One region of the Isoptericola haloaureus genome, then DNA from elsewhere that is predicted to be linked to it. Evidence: riboswitches for the same ligand, from Rfam matches in the RefSeq annotation. Region 1 holds a riboswitch; each other region holds the start of a gene.
What was found. Region 1 has a riboswitch for thiamine pyrophosphate ahead of thiC (phosphomethylpyrimidine synthase ThiC). Riboswitches for the same ligand answer to the same signal wherever they lie in the genome.

Region 1 (3,883 bases):
CAGGGTGTCGACGCGCGTCGACCGCGTGTCGGGCGGAGTGGTGGACACGTCCGGGCGCTCCTCGAGGGGTCGGTAGGCAGGGCAGGCTCGCCTAACTTAGACAGGCCTAAGTTCCCTGTCCACCTCCCCGCCACGATTCGAGACCCGGGATCGCGGTGACGCACGCGACGTCCCGCGAGGTAGGCAACACCCAGGCCAGGTAGGCAATCACCTGGCCAGGTAGGCAGAACCGCGACGAGGTAGGCAACGTCTCCGCGAGGTAGCACGGGTCGCGTGCTACCTCGCGGAGAAGTTGCCTACCTCGCGGGACCGTGGCCTACCGCGCGGGGACCGTGGGGGTGGGCAGGTAGACCTCTCCCCCGGCGGCGCGGAACTCCGCCGCCTTCTCGGCCATCCCCGCCTCGACCTGCTGCTGCGAGGCGGCCACGACCCGCTCCTGGGCCGCGGCGTCGCCGAACTCGTCGCGGATGTCCTGCGAGATCCGCATCGAGCAGAACTTCGGCCCGCACATCGAGCAGAAGTGCGCCGTCTTGGCCGCCTCGGCCGGCAGCGTCTCGTCGTGGTAGGACTCGGCCAGCTCCGGGTCGAGGGACAGGTTGAACTGGTCGCGCCACCGGAACTCGAAGCGGGCCTTGCTCAGCGCGTCGTCGCGCGCCGTCGCCCCCGGGTGCCCCTTGGCGACGTCGGCCGCGTGCGCGGCGATCTTGTAGGTGACGACGCCGGTGCGCACGTCGTCCCGGTTCGGCAGCCCGAGGTGCTCCTTGGGCGTGACGTAGCAGAGCATCGCGGTGCCGTACCGGGCGATCTCCGTCGCCCCGATCGCCGAGGTGATGTGGTCGTAGCCCGGGGCGATGTCGGTGACCAGCGGCCCCAGCGTGTAGAACGGGGCGCCGTCGCACAGCTCCTGCTGGCGTTCGACGTTCTCGCGCACCAGGTGCAGCGGGATGTGCCCGGGCCCCTCGACCATGACCTGCACGTCGTGCTCCCAGGCCCGCTTCGTCAGCTCGGCGAGGGTGTCCAGCTCGGCGAACTGGGCGGCGTCGTTGGCGTCCGCGATCGACCCGGGCCGCAGCCCGTCACCGAGGGAGAACGCGACGTCGTAGGCCGCGAAGATCTCGCACAGCTCGTCGAACCGCGTGTACAGGAAGTTCTCCTGGTGGTGCGCCAGGCACCAGCCGGCCATGATCGACCCGCCGCGCGAGACGATGCCGGTCACCCGGTTCGCCGTGAGCGGGACGTAGCGCAGCAGCACCCCGGCGTGGACGGTCATGTAGTCCACGCCCTGCTCGCACTGCTCGATGATCGTGTCCCGGTAGACCTCCCAGCTCATCCGGGAGGCGTCGCCGTCGACCTTCTCCAGGGCCTGGTAGATCGGCACGGTGCCGATGGGCACCGGGGCGTTGCGCAGCAGCCACTCGCGGGTGGTGTGGATGTCGTCGCCGGTGGACAGGTCCATGACCGTGTCCGCGCCCCACCTGGTGGCCCACTGCAGCTTCTCCACCTCCTCGGCGATCGAGGAGTGCACGGCGGAGTTGCCGATGTTGGCGTTGACCTTCACGGTGAACGCCCTGCCGATGATCATCGGCTCCGACTCGGGGTGGTTGACGTTGTTCGGGATGATCGCCCGGCCGGCCGCGACCTCGGACCGCACGAGCTCGACGTCGACCCCCTCACGGACCGCGACGAAGCGCATCTCCGGGGTGATCTCGCCCCGGCGGGCGTAGGCCATCTGGGTGACGGGCTTCCCGGTGGCGCTGCGGCGAGGACGACGGCGCGCCCCCTGCCACTCGGCGGAGGCCGCTCCCCGGCGGGCGGCCCCGCGGCCGTCGTCGGCCAGGGTGCGGTCCCGGCCGTCGTACTCCTCGGTGTCGCCGCGCTCGGCGATCCAGGCCTCCCGCAGCGCGGGGATGCCGCGGGTCGGGTCCCCGCCGGGGCCCTCGGTGCGGTAGACCCGCACCGGGGCGTTGGCCGACCCGTCGGGCGAGTCGGCCAGGGTGATCTCGGTGACCGGGACCGTGATCCCGGACTGGGCGTCCCGCTCGACGGCGAGCGCGCGCGACGGTGCGTCGTTCTGCATGGTTGCTCCTACTTCCTACGCCGGCATAACCCGGTCAGGTTCGACGGTCCGGGCGGCGACAGCCCGATCTCAGCCCTTGCCAGGGCTCCCGTGGGATCACCCGCAACGTAGCACGCCGGCCGCGCACGCCGCTGTGGGCATGAAATCTGCAGGTTCTCCTGGTCGGAGACCTGCAGATTTCATGCCCACAGCGCGAACAGGGGCAGGTCAGACGCCGAGACCGCCGACCTGCAGCGGGTTCACACCCTCGGCCGCCATGACGTACCAGGACGTCGCGCCGGTGTGCTGGATCTGGAAGTAGCCGAACCCGAACCCGGTGTCGATGAGGCTGGAGGCCGCGACGACGCCGGACCGGTCCGGCAGCGGCGTGCCGCCGACGGTCTGGCCCGCACCGACGAGGTCCTGCGTCCGCCGGATCTGGGCGAGCAGGCCGGCCGCCCGGCGCCCGTCGCGCGAGCCGCGACCGCGGTCCGCCAGGGCGCAGGCGAGCTGGCCGGTCCCCTCGAGCCAGACGCCGTCCGGGTGCACGGGCAGCCCGTTGTAGGACGCCGTGGACTCCAGGCTCGCGCTGGAGAAGGTCACCCCGGAGATCGTCACGTCGCCGGGCAGCTGCGAGTTCCCCTCGCCGGCGACGTCGGTCGTCGCCAGGTCGGAGGCCGCCCAGTCGACCGAGCGCCCGTACCGCTCGGCCTGCAGCGCCAGCCAGCCCCACGTCGCGGGGTCGAGGGGCAGCGGGTCACGGTTGATCTCCACGCCGTCGTTCGTGCCGGTGTAGAAGAAGCCGCCCTCGCGGTCCCACACGAGGTCGACGAACGCGCGGGCGTGCTCCTGCGCACGGCGCCAGCGGTCGCCGCCGGCGAGGGCCTCGAGCTGGCGGAAGAAGGCGACGCAGTCGATGTTGTGCTCGGTCGACCCGTTGGGGATCGGGTTGTTGCCGCCGTCGACGCCGAAGGAGAAGCCGCCGAGCGGGCGCTCGGACCACGTGTTGTCCAGGATCCACTCCCCGATGCGGACCGCGCCGTCGAGGTACCGCGGGTCCCCCGTGGCGCTGAAGGTGTGCAGCAGGGCGATGCCCGGCCAGGCCATGTCGCCCACGGCCGTGCCGAGGAAACCGAACTGCCAGCCGATGTTGGCGGTGCCGTCGGGCAGCTCGAGGCCGTACGGCTGGGGCGATCCGTCGTAGAACGTGTACGGACCGGTGTTGTACCCCTGGCGCAGGCGGCCGTCGTCGTAGGCGGGGTCGTGCTGCTGGGCGAACAGGAGCCCGTCGGCCAGGGTGGCCGCACGGGCCACGTGGCCGCCCGCCAGGGAGGCGCAGATCGTCAGCGCGACGTCGTAGACGAACGCGGTCGAGAACAGCCCGAGCTGGTCGGCGTAGGACTGGGCCATGCGCGGCCCGGTGTTGACCTCGGGGTAGGCGTCGGTCATCGCCCCGAGGAACGTGTGCGCCCGCTCGACCGAGCCGACGGCGGAGGTCGCGGTCCGCGGGGTCGTGGCGAGCGCGGTCCGGCTCGCCCAGGCCTCGGCACCGGAGGCCAGCGTGAGCGCTCCGGCGGCACCGGCGATGAGCACGCCGCGGCGCGAGACGGCGGCGATCCGGTCGTCCGCGGCGCGGGCGAGCAGCCCGTCGGCGGGGGCGGGGGCGGTGCGGGGTCGTGGCATGAGCATCTCCTTCGATGATCGGGCCCCCGGCGTTGGGAGCGCTACCAGACGTAGATTACTCGTGTCACCAACCGGTGTGAAGGGCTGTGACCACGACGTGACCTGAGGACCGAGGGCCGGTCAGGAGAGGCGGACGAGGACCTG
Region 2 (3,883 bases), 120 kb from region 1:
TGCGCAGGTCGGTCGTTCCGGTCGTGGTCATGGCTCCTCCTCAGCCGCCCTGGACGGCGGTCACGATCTCGACGCGGTCCCCGGCGCGGACGACGGCGGTCCGCCACGTGCCGTGCGGCACGACGACGTCGTCGACGGCGACGGCGACCCCGCGGGCCACCCCGTCGACGACGTGCCCGGGCACGAGGCGGGTCACCAGCTCGGTGACGGGCAGCTCGCCCGTCGGGCCGAGGTCGTACGGTTCGCCGTTCACCCGGGCGGTGCCCGCGGGGGCGGGGGGACCCGGCGCGGCACGGGCGGCGGGGTCGACGTGCTGGTGCGCGGGGTTCATCGGGGGGCTCCGTCGGGGGTGCGGGGGTCGGGTGCGCGGGGCGGGAACCGGCGGGGGTCCGTCGCCCGCAGGGCGGCGAGCACGGCCGGTGGGTCCGTCGTGGCGACGTCGACGGCGAACCAGGAGCGGGTCAGCCCGGCCACGACGACCTCCGCGGTCAGCGGCGCGAGCAGGATGCCGTTGCGGTAGTGGCCGGTGGCCAGGTGCAGTCCGGGCACGTGCGTCGCGCCCACCAGGGGCAGGTTGTCCGGCGTGGACGGCCGGGCCCGCGGGGTGGCCTCGACCAGCGCGGCCTCGTCGATCGCGGGCAGCAGGGCGCGCGCGTCGCGCAGGAGGGCGAACACACCGCCGGCGGGTGCGCGACGGTCGTCGGGGTTCTCCTCGGAGGTCGCGCCGATCACCAGCTCGCAGTGCCCGGCCCACGGCCCCTCGGTCGCGGGCTCGCGTCCCACGACGTACACGGGCCGCCCCTGGACCAGGCCGCGGACGACGTGGCGCGGCGCCAGCTCGGGGTCCGCCTGCAGCCGCAGCGTGAGGCCCTTGACCGGCCGCACGGGGACCGCCACGCCGGGCACCTCCGCCAGCAGCGGGGCGGACGCCCACCCGGCGGCGACGACGGTCGAGCCGGCGCGGTGCCGGTCGCCGGTGTCGTCGACGGCCCCGACGACCCGGCCGTCCTGCTGCTCGAGCCGGACCGCGGCGCGCGGCACGACGGCGCCGCGGGAGTGGGCGGCCACGACGCGCCAGAGCGCGGCGTGCACGGCCCGGGGGTCGACGGCGTGGTCGCCGGGGACCCAGGCGGCTCCGCGCACGCGCTGGCCGAGCAGCGGTTCGCGCCGGCGCGCCTCGGCGATCGTCAGCTCCTCCGAGGCCACCCCGTGCCGGCCGTGCAGGGCCAGGACCCGGCGCAGCAGGGCGACGTCGGTCTCGTCGTAGCCGAGCGTCAGCGTCCCGGACTCGCGCAGCCCCACGCCCCGGCCCGCGGCGGCCTCCAGGTCGGCGGCGAACGGGAGCCAGCGTGCGGCCCCGGCCAGGTGCAGGTGCAGCGCGGCGTCCTCGGTGAACTCGGCCTCGGTGGCCGGGGCGAGCATGCCCGCGGCGGCGTGCGTGGACCCGTCGCCGGGGTCCGGGTCCAGGACGGTGACGCTCAGGCCGGCCTCGAGGGCCCGCCAGGCCACGGCCAGGCCGATGATGCCGCCGCCGACCACGACGAGGTCGCGGACGCCGTGCGGCGCCGACGAGTGACGGTCCACGGTGCTCCCTTCGCTGGCATGATCCAGATCAGGTTCGACGGTCGGCGCCGTGCGCCCTCTCAGCCCCTGCGGGCTCCCGTGCTCCGGTCACCCTACTCGCCCGTCGACCGTCCCTAGACTCGCTCACGATGACGACTCCCGCTCCTCGCAGCCGCCTCGCCGACGCCCGCCTCTACCTGTGCACCGACGCCCGCGAGGACCGCGGCGACCTGGAGGACTTCCTGCACGCCGCGCTGAGCGGCGGCGTCGACGCGGTCCAGCTGCGCGACAAGTCCCTCGACGTCGCCCGCGAGCTCGAGCTCCAGGCCCTGGTGGCGCGGGTCGCCGCCGAGCACGGCGCGCTGCGGGCGGTCAACGACCGTGCCGACGTGGCCCGGCTCACCGACGCTCCCGCGGTGCACATGGGCCAGGGCGACCTGCCGGTGCCGGCCGTGCGCTCCCTGCTCGGTCCGGGGCCGGTCCTGGGGCGGTCCACGCACTCGGCGGCGCAGGCGGCCGCCGCGGAGGCCGACCCCGACGTCGACTACTTCTGCGTCGGACCCCTGTGGACGACCCCGACCAAGCCCGGTCGGGCCGCCGTCGGGCTCGGCCTGCTGCGCGAGGTGGCCGCCACCGCGCCGACCACGCCGTGGTTCGCCATCGGGGGCATCGACGCCGACCGACTCGACGCCGTCCTCGAGGCCGGGGCGCGGCGGGTCGTGGTCGTGCGGGCGATCACCGGCGCCCCCGACCCCGAGCGGGCCGCCCGCGAGCTGCGCGAGCGGCTCGGGGCGTGACGGGTCGTGGCGGCAGCGGGCACGTGCCGGCGGATAGGATGAGGCGGTGACGTCTCCCGCCACCGCTCCCGCCACCGCATCCGCCCAGGCCGCGCCCCGCCCGGTCCTGGTCGTCGACTTCGGCGCCCAGTACGCCCAGCTCATCGCGCGCCGCGTGCGCGAGGCCAACGTCTACTCCGAGATCGTGCCGCACACGTGGACGCCGGAGCAGATGCTCGCCCGCGACCCCGCCGCGATCATCCTCTCGGGCGGCCCGTCCTCCGTGTACGCCACGGGGGCGCCGTTCGTCGACGCCGAGCTGTTCGACGCCGGGGTGCCCGTGCTGGGCATCTGCTACGGCTTCCAGGCCATGGCGCAGGCGCTCGGCGGCACGGTCGCCCAGACCGGTACCCGCGAGTACGGCGGCACCGAGGTGGAGGTGTGCGAGGCCGGGATGCTGCTCGCCGACACCCCCGTCACCCAGACCACGTGGATGAGCCACGGCGACTCCGTGCACGCGGCGCCCGAGGGCTTCGAGGTGCTCGCGACGTCGTCCGGGTCGCCGGTCGCCGCCTTCGAGGACCGCCGGCGCCGCCTGTACGGCGTGCAGTGGCACCCCGAGGTCAAGCACTCGGCCCACGGGCAGACGGTGCTGGAGCACTTCCTCTACGAGGGCGCGGGCCTGGCACCTGACTGGACGCCCGACAACGTCATCGCCGACCAGGTCGCCGCGATCCGCGCGCAGGTGGGCGACGCCCGGGTCATCTGCGGTCTGTCCGGCGGCGTGGACTCCTCGGTCGCCGCCGCGCTGGTGCAGCGCGCGGTGGGGGACCAGCTCACCTGCGTGTTCGTCGACCACGGCCTCCTGCGCGAGGGCGAGGTGGAGCAGGTCGAGCGCGACTTCGTGGCCGCGACGGGCGTCAACCTGGTGGTGCGCGACGAGCGCAAGCGCTTCCTGGAGGCCCTGGAGGGCCACAGCGACCCGGAGACGAAGCGCAAGATCATCGGCCGCGAGTTCATCCGCGTCTTCGAGGACGCCGCCCGCGACATCGTCGCCGAGGGGCACGAGCACGCCGTGCACGGCGAGGGTTCCGAGGTGCGGTTCCTCGTGCAGGGCACCCTCTACCCCGACGTGGTCGAGTCGGGCGGCGGTGAGGGCGCGGCCAACATCAAGAGCCACCACAACGTGGGCGGCCTGCCCGACGACCTGCAGTTCGACCTGGTCGAGCCGCTGCGCACCCTGTTCAAGGACGAGGTGCGGGCCGTCGGCCGCGAGCTCGGCGTCCCGGAGCCGATCGTCGCCCGGCAGCCTTTCCCGGGGCCCGGCCTGGGCATCCGCATCATCGGCGAGGTGACGGCCGAGCGGCTCGAGATCCTGCGCCGGGCCGACGCCGTCGCCCGCGAGGAGCTGACGAAGGCCGGGCTCGACGGCGAGATCTGGCAGTGCCCGGTGGTGCTGCTGGCCGACGTGCGCTCGGTGGGCGTCCAGGGTGACGGCCGGACCTACGGGCACCCGGTCGTGCTGCGTCCCGTCTCCAGCGAGG
Region 3 (3,883 bases), on a different contig from region 1:
TCAAGATGAGGTTTCCAACAGGCTAGACCTGTGAAGGCACCCAGCTAGACCACTGGGTAGATAGGCCGGAAGTGGAAGACAGGACCAACGACTGTCGCAGCTGACCGGTACTAATCAGCCGACAACTTCAACACACCTACACTGCTTGCTCCGCGTCCACTGTGCGGTTCCCGAGAAACGGGCACCACCCCCACCCCCCCCGCCACCCTGCGTGGCAGCCGGGGCAAATACGTGGGGGACCCGACAACTCGATACTGTTACGGCGGTCACAGCGAAGGGGAAACGCCCGGTCCCATACCGAACCCGGAAGCTCAGCCCTTCAGCGCCGATGGTACTGCCCTGGAGACGGGGTGGGAGAGTAGGACGCCGCCGGACACCCTTCACAGCAGGCCCCCAACCCCTCACGGGTTGGGGGCCTGACTGCTATCCCCCCAACCCCGCGCCCACCCGGCCGAACCCGCGCCGACCCTGCGCCGGCCTGACACCGCCGTCGTCACCGCCGACGATTGGGTCGGGCACATCGTGGACCGCGGGTGAACCTGCGGGTGAACCTGCGCGTGCGGACATCTGCCCAGGTGGCGGTCGTCACTCGTCGGAGTACGGTGGCCCCACCGGCCCCGGTCCGGCCCGGGGACAGTCGGGAGGAGATCCGATGAGCTCGCCGTCGTCGTCGAGGACCATGAGGGGCTCTGCGCTCTCGAGCGTCACCGACGCCTTGTCCACCGGTACCCAGCTCGTCGTGGGCCGCTATCGGATCGACGCACCCTCGGGTGCGGTCTGGTGGTCGGACGAGGTCTATCGCATGTACGGCTGCGAACCCGGTGACATCACGCCGACGGTCGATCTCATCCGCGCGCGGACCCATCCGGACGACCGGGCCCGCGTCTCCCGCACCGCCATCGTCTCCCTGCGCGCCGGTCGCCCGTTCAGCAGTGCGCACCGCATCATCGACCCGCACGGCAAGGCGCGCACCGTCGTCGTCACGGGTCGCGGGCAGGTCGCCGACGACGGCACGATCGCGCAGGTGGGCGGCTACGTCCTCGACGTGAGCCCGGTCGCCCGCGAGACCCTGGAGCGCGAGACGCACCGCGCCGTCGGGCGGGCCATGGTCTCGGCCGCCGCCGTCGAGCAGGTCAAGGGGTCGTTGATGGTCGTGCGGGGCGTCGACGAGGCGGCGGCCGCCGAGCAGATCAGCGAGGTCGCGGCACGCGCCGGGATTCCGGTACAGGCGGCGGCAGCACAGGTCGTCACCGCGCTCCGGTCCGCGACCGGCGAGCCCGACGACCGTCTGCGGACCGCCCTGGAGTCCGTGCACAGCGTGGACCGGCCGCACGGGCACGAGGCCCAGCTGGCGCGCCGGCGCCAGAGCAGCTCGCGCTGACCGCACGCCGGACGGCGCGAGCCGCCGGTCCCGGGCCGGTCGCGTCCGGCGTCGACCGCGTCAGACCGTCGAGACCTGGTGCGCGCGCCGGTCGACGGCCTTGGCGACACCCTGGCGGGCGAGCCGCCGCGCGAGCACCGCGGCACCACCGGTGACGGCGGCGAACGTGATGGCCTGGAGGATCGGGATGTCGTCCGCGTCCAGGTCGATGGGCGCGTCCTTGCCCGTGGACTTCTCCCAGATCGTCTTGATGAGCTTCTGGGCCACCCAACCGGCAGCGAGCGTCGCCGCCATCGTCCCGACCTTGACGGCCAGCGTCGGCTCGGTGCTCTCGGACTGCTCCACGGGTCCTCCTGTCGATCGGTGCGCCGGGTGGTGCGTGACGGCCGTCTCACGGCGGGCGTCCGCACCACGAACGCCACCACCGTAGCGCGCTCACGGTGTGTAGGCTCGGAGGGAACGACAGGGGAGCGCCACCGGCGCTGAGAGTGCGGACCACCGCAGACCCTCGAACCTGATCCGGTTAGCACCGGTGGAGGAAGTCGGGCTTCTCGATCCCGTCGCATCGGACCCCCGATCGGCGGACCCCCTTCTCGCACGTCTGAGGAGGACAGATGAATCGTCGTACCCGTCGCACGCTGGCGACCACCGCCGTCGTCGCCCTGCTGCCCGCGCTGGCGGCCTGCACGGGCGAGGACACGCCGGGCGAGGCGCAGAGCTCGCCCACGACGTCCGCGAGCGAGAGCGGCACCCCGGAGCTGTCCGGCACCGTCACGCTCGTCACCCACGACTCCTTCGCCCTGAGCGAGGGCCTGCTGGAGTCCTTCGAGTCCGAGACGGGCCTCACGGTCGAGCAGGCCGCCGCGGGCGACGCCGGCACGCTGGTCAACCAGCTCGTGCTGACGGCCGACAGCCCGCTCGGCGACGTCGTCTACGGGGTCGACAACACGTTCGCCTCACGCGCCGTCGAGGCCGGCGTGTTCGAGCCGTACACCCCGGACGAGCTCGACCCGTCCGTGACCGACCTTGTCGACCCCGCGCTCGAGGGCCTCACCCCGATCGACAAGGGCGACGTCTGCCTCAACGTCGACACCACCTGGTTCGAGGACGAGGGGGTCGAGCCGCCGAGCACGCTCGAGGATCTCACCGACCCGGCCTACGAGGACCTCACGGTCGTGACGAACCCGGCGACCTCCTCGCCCGGGTTCGCGTTCCTGCTCGCTACCGTCGACGCCTTCGGCGAGGACGGCTGGGAGCAGTACTGGGCCGACCTCTCCGACAACGGCCTCAAGGTCACCGACGGCTGGTCGGACGCCTACTACGTCGACTTCTCCGGCGCCGGGGAGGGCGGTGAGCGGCCGATCGTGCTGTCGTACGCGACCTCGCCCGCGTTCACGGTCACCGAGGACGGCAGCGAGACCACGACGGCGGCGCTGCTGGACACCTGCTTCCGCCAGGTCGAGTACGCCGGCGTCCTGGCCGGGACCGACAACCCGGACGGCGCGCGCGCCCTGGTGGACTTCCTCTCCTCCGCCGAGGTGCAGGCCGACGTCCCGCCGAACATGTACATGTACCCGGCCGACGACAGCGTCGAGCTGCCGGCCGAGTGGGAGCAGTTCGCCCCGCTGGCCGAGGACCCGTTCGACGTCGCGCCGGCCGAGATCGATGCGCACCGCGACGAGTGGATCGAGCAGTGGACGGCGACGGTCATCGGGTGACGTCCCCCGCCAGCGGCGGGGCGTCCGTGCGGGCGCCCCGCCGTCGACCGGCCCCGGGGACCTGGCTGTGGTGGGCCCTCGCCGCAGGGCTGCCCCTGCTGTTCCTCGGGGTCTTCTTCGCGTGGCCCGTCGCGGCCCTGGTCGCCCAGGGCTTCTTCGCCGACGACGGCGGCACGCGGGTGCTCGACCTGTCCGGGTTCGGGGAGGTCCTGTCCCAGCCGCGCACGTGGCGCGTGGTGGGCCAGACGCTGGCGCAGGCGACCGTCGGCACCGCCCTGGCGGTCCTGCTCGGGCTGCCCGGCGCCTACGTGCTGTACCGGTGCCGGTTCCCCGGTCGGACGGTGGCCCGCGGGCTGGTGACCGTGCCGTTCGTGCTGCCGACCGTCGTCGTCGGCGTGGCCTTCCGTGCGCTCTTCGCCCCCGGGGGGACGTTCGGCTGGCTCGGCGTCGAGGAGTCGTTCGCCGGGGTCGTGATCGCCCTGGTCTTCTTCAACTACGCCGTCGTGGTGCGCACGGTCGGCGGGCTGTGGGAACGTCTCGACCCGCGTGCCGAGCAGGCGGCCCGCTCCCTCGGCGCCAGCCCGTGGCGGGCGTTCCGCACGGTGACGCTGCCCGCCCTCGGGCCTGCGATCGCGTCCGCGGCCGCCGTCGTGTTCCTGTTCTGCGCGACGGCGTTCGGCGTCGTCCTCGTCCTCGGCGGGATGCGCTACGGCACGATCGAGACGGAGATCTGGATCCGCACCACCCAGTTCCTCGACCTGCGCGCGGCCGCGGTGCTCAGCAT

Region 2: it holds a riboswitch for thiamine pyrophosphate, as region 1 does, so the genes downstream of both, thiO (glycine oxidase ThiO) here and thiC (phosphomethylpyrimidine synthase ThiC) in region 1, are expected to answer to the same signal.
Region 3: it holds a riboswitch for thiamine pyrophosphate, as region 1 does, so the genes downstream of both, V5O49_RS06590 (thiamine ABC transporter substrate-binding protein) here and thiC (phosphomethylpyrimidine synthase ThiC) in region 1, are expected to answer to the same signal.

The regions. Positions count from the first base shown of each region.
Region 1 is NZ_JBAGLP010000118.1:520,868-524,750, forward strand. It holds gene V5O49_RS12530 (pyridoxal phosphate-dependent decarboxylase family protein) at 1-48, opposite strand, end outside; gene thiC (phosphomethylpyrimidine synthase ThiC) at 317-2,077, opposite strand; TPP riboswitch at 2,073-2,177, opposite strand; gene V5O49_RS12540 (AGE family epimerase/isomerase) at 2,285-3,739, opposite strand; gene V5O49_RS12545 (MaoC family dehydratase) at 3,860-3,883, opposite strand, start outside.
Region 2 is NZ_JBAGLP010000118.1:404,695-408,577, reverse strand. It holds gene V5O49_RS11985 (thiazole synthase) at 1-31, opposite strand, end outside; gene thiS (sulfur carrier protein ThiS) at 41-331, opposite strand; gene thiO (glycine oxidase ThiO) at 328-1,584, opposite strand; TPP riboswitch at 1,573-1,674, opposite strand; gene thiE (thiamine phosphate synthase) at 1,713-2,360, shown strand; gene guaA (glutamine-hydrolyzing GMP synthase) at 2,407-3,883, shown strand, end outside.
Region 3 is NZ_JBAGLP010000116.1:245,913-249,795, reverse strand. It holds rRNA gene V5O49_RS06610 (23S ribosomal RNA) at 1-134, shown strand, start outside; rRNA gene rrf (5S ribosomal RNA) at 259-375, shown strand; gene V5O49_RS06600 (PAS domain-containing protein) at 716-1,381, shown strand; gene V5O49_RS06595 (DUF4235 domain-containing protein) at 1,442-1,726, opposite strand; TPP riboswitch at 1,836-1,939, shown strand; gene V5O49_RS06590 (thiamine ABC transporter substrate-binding protein) at 1,996-3,099, shown strand; gene V5O49_RS06585 (ABC transporter permease) at 3,096-3,883, shown strand, end outside.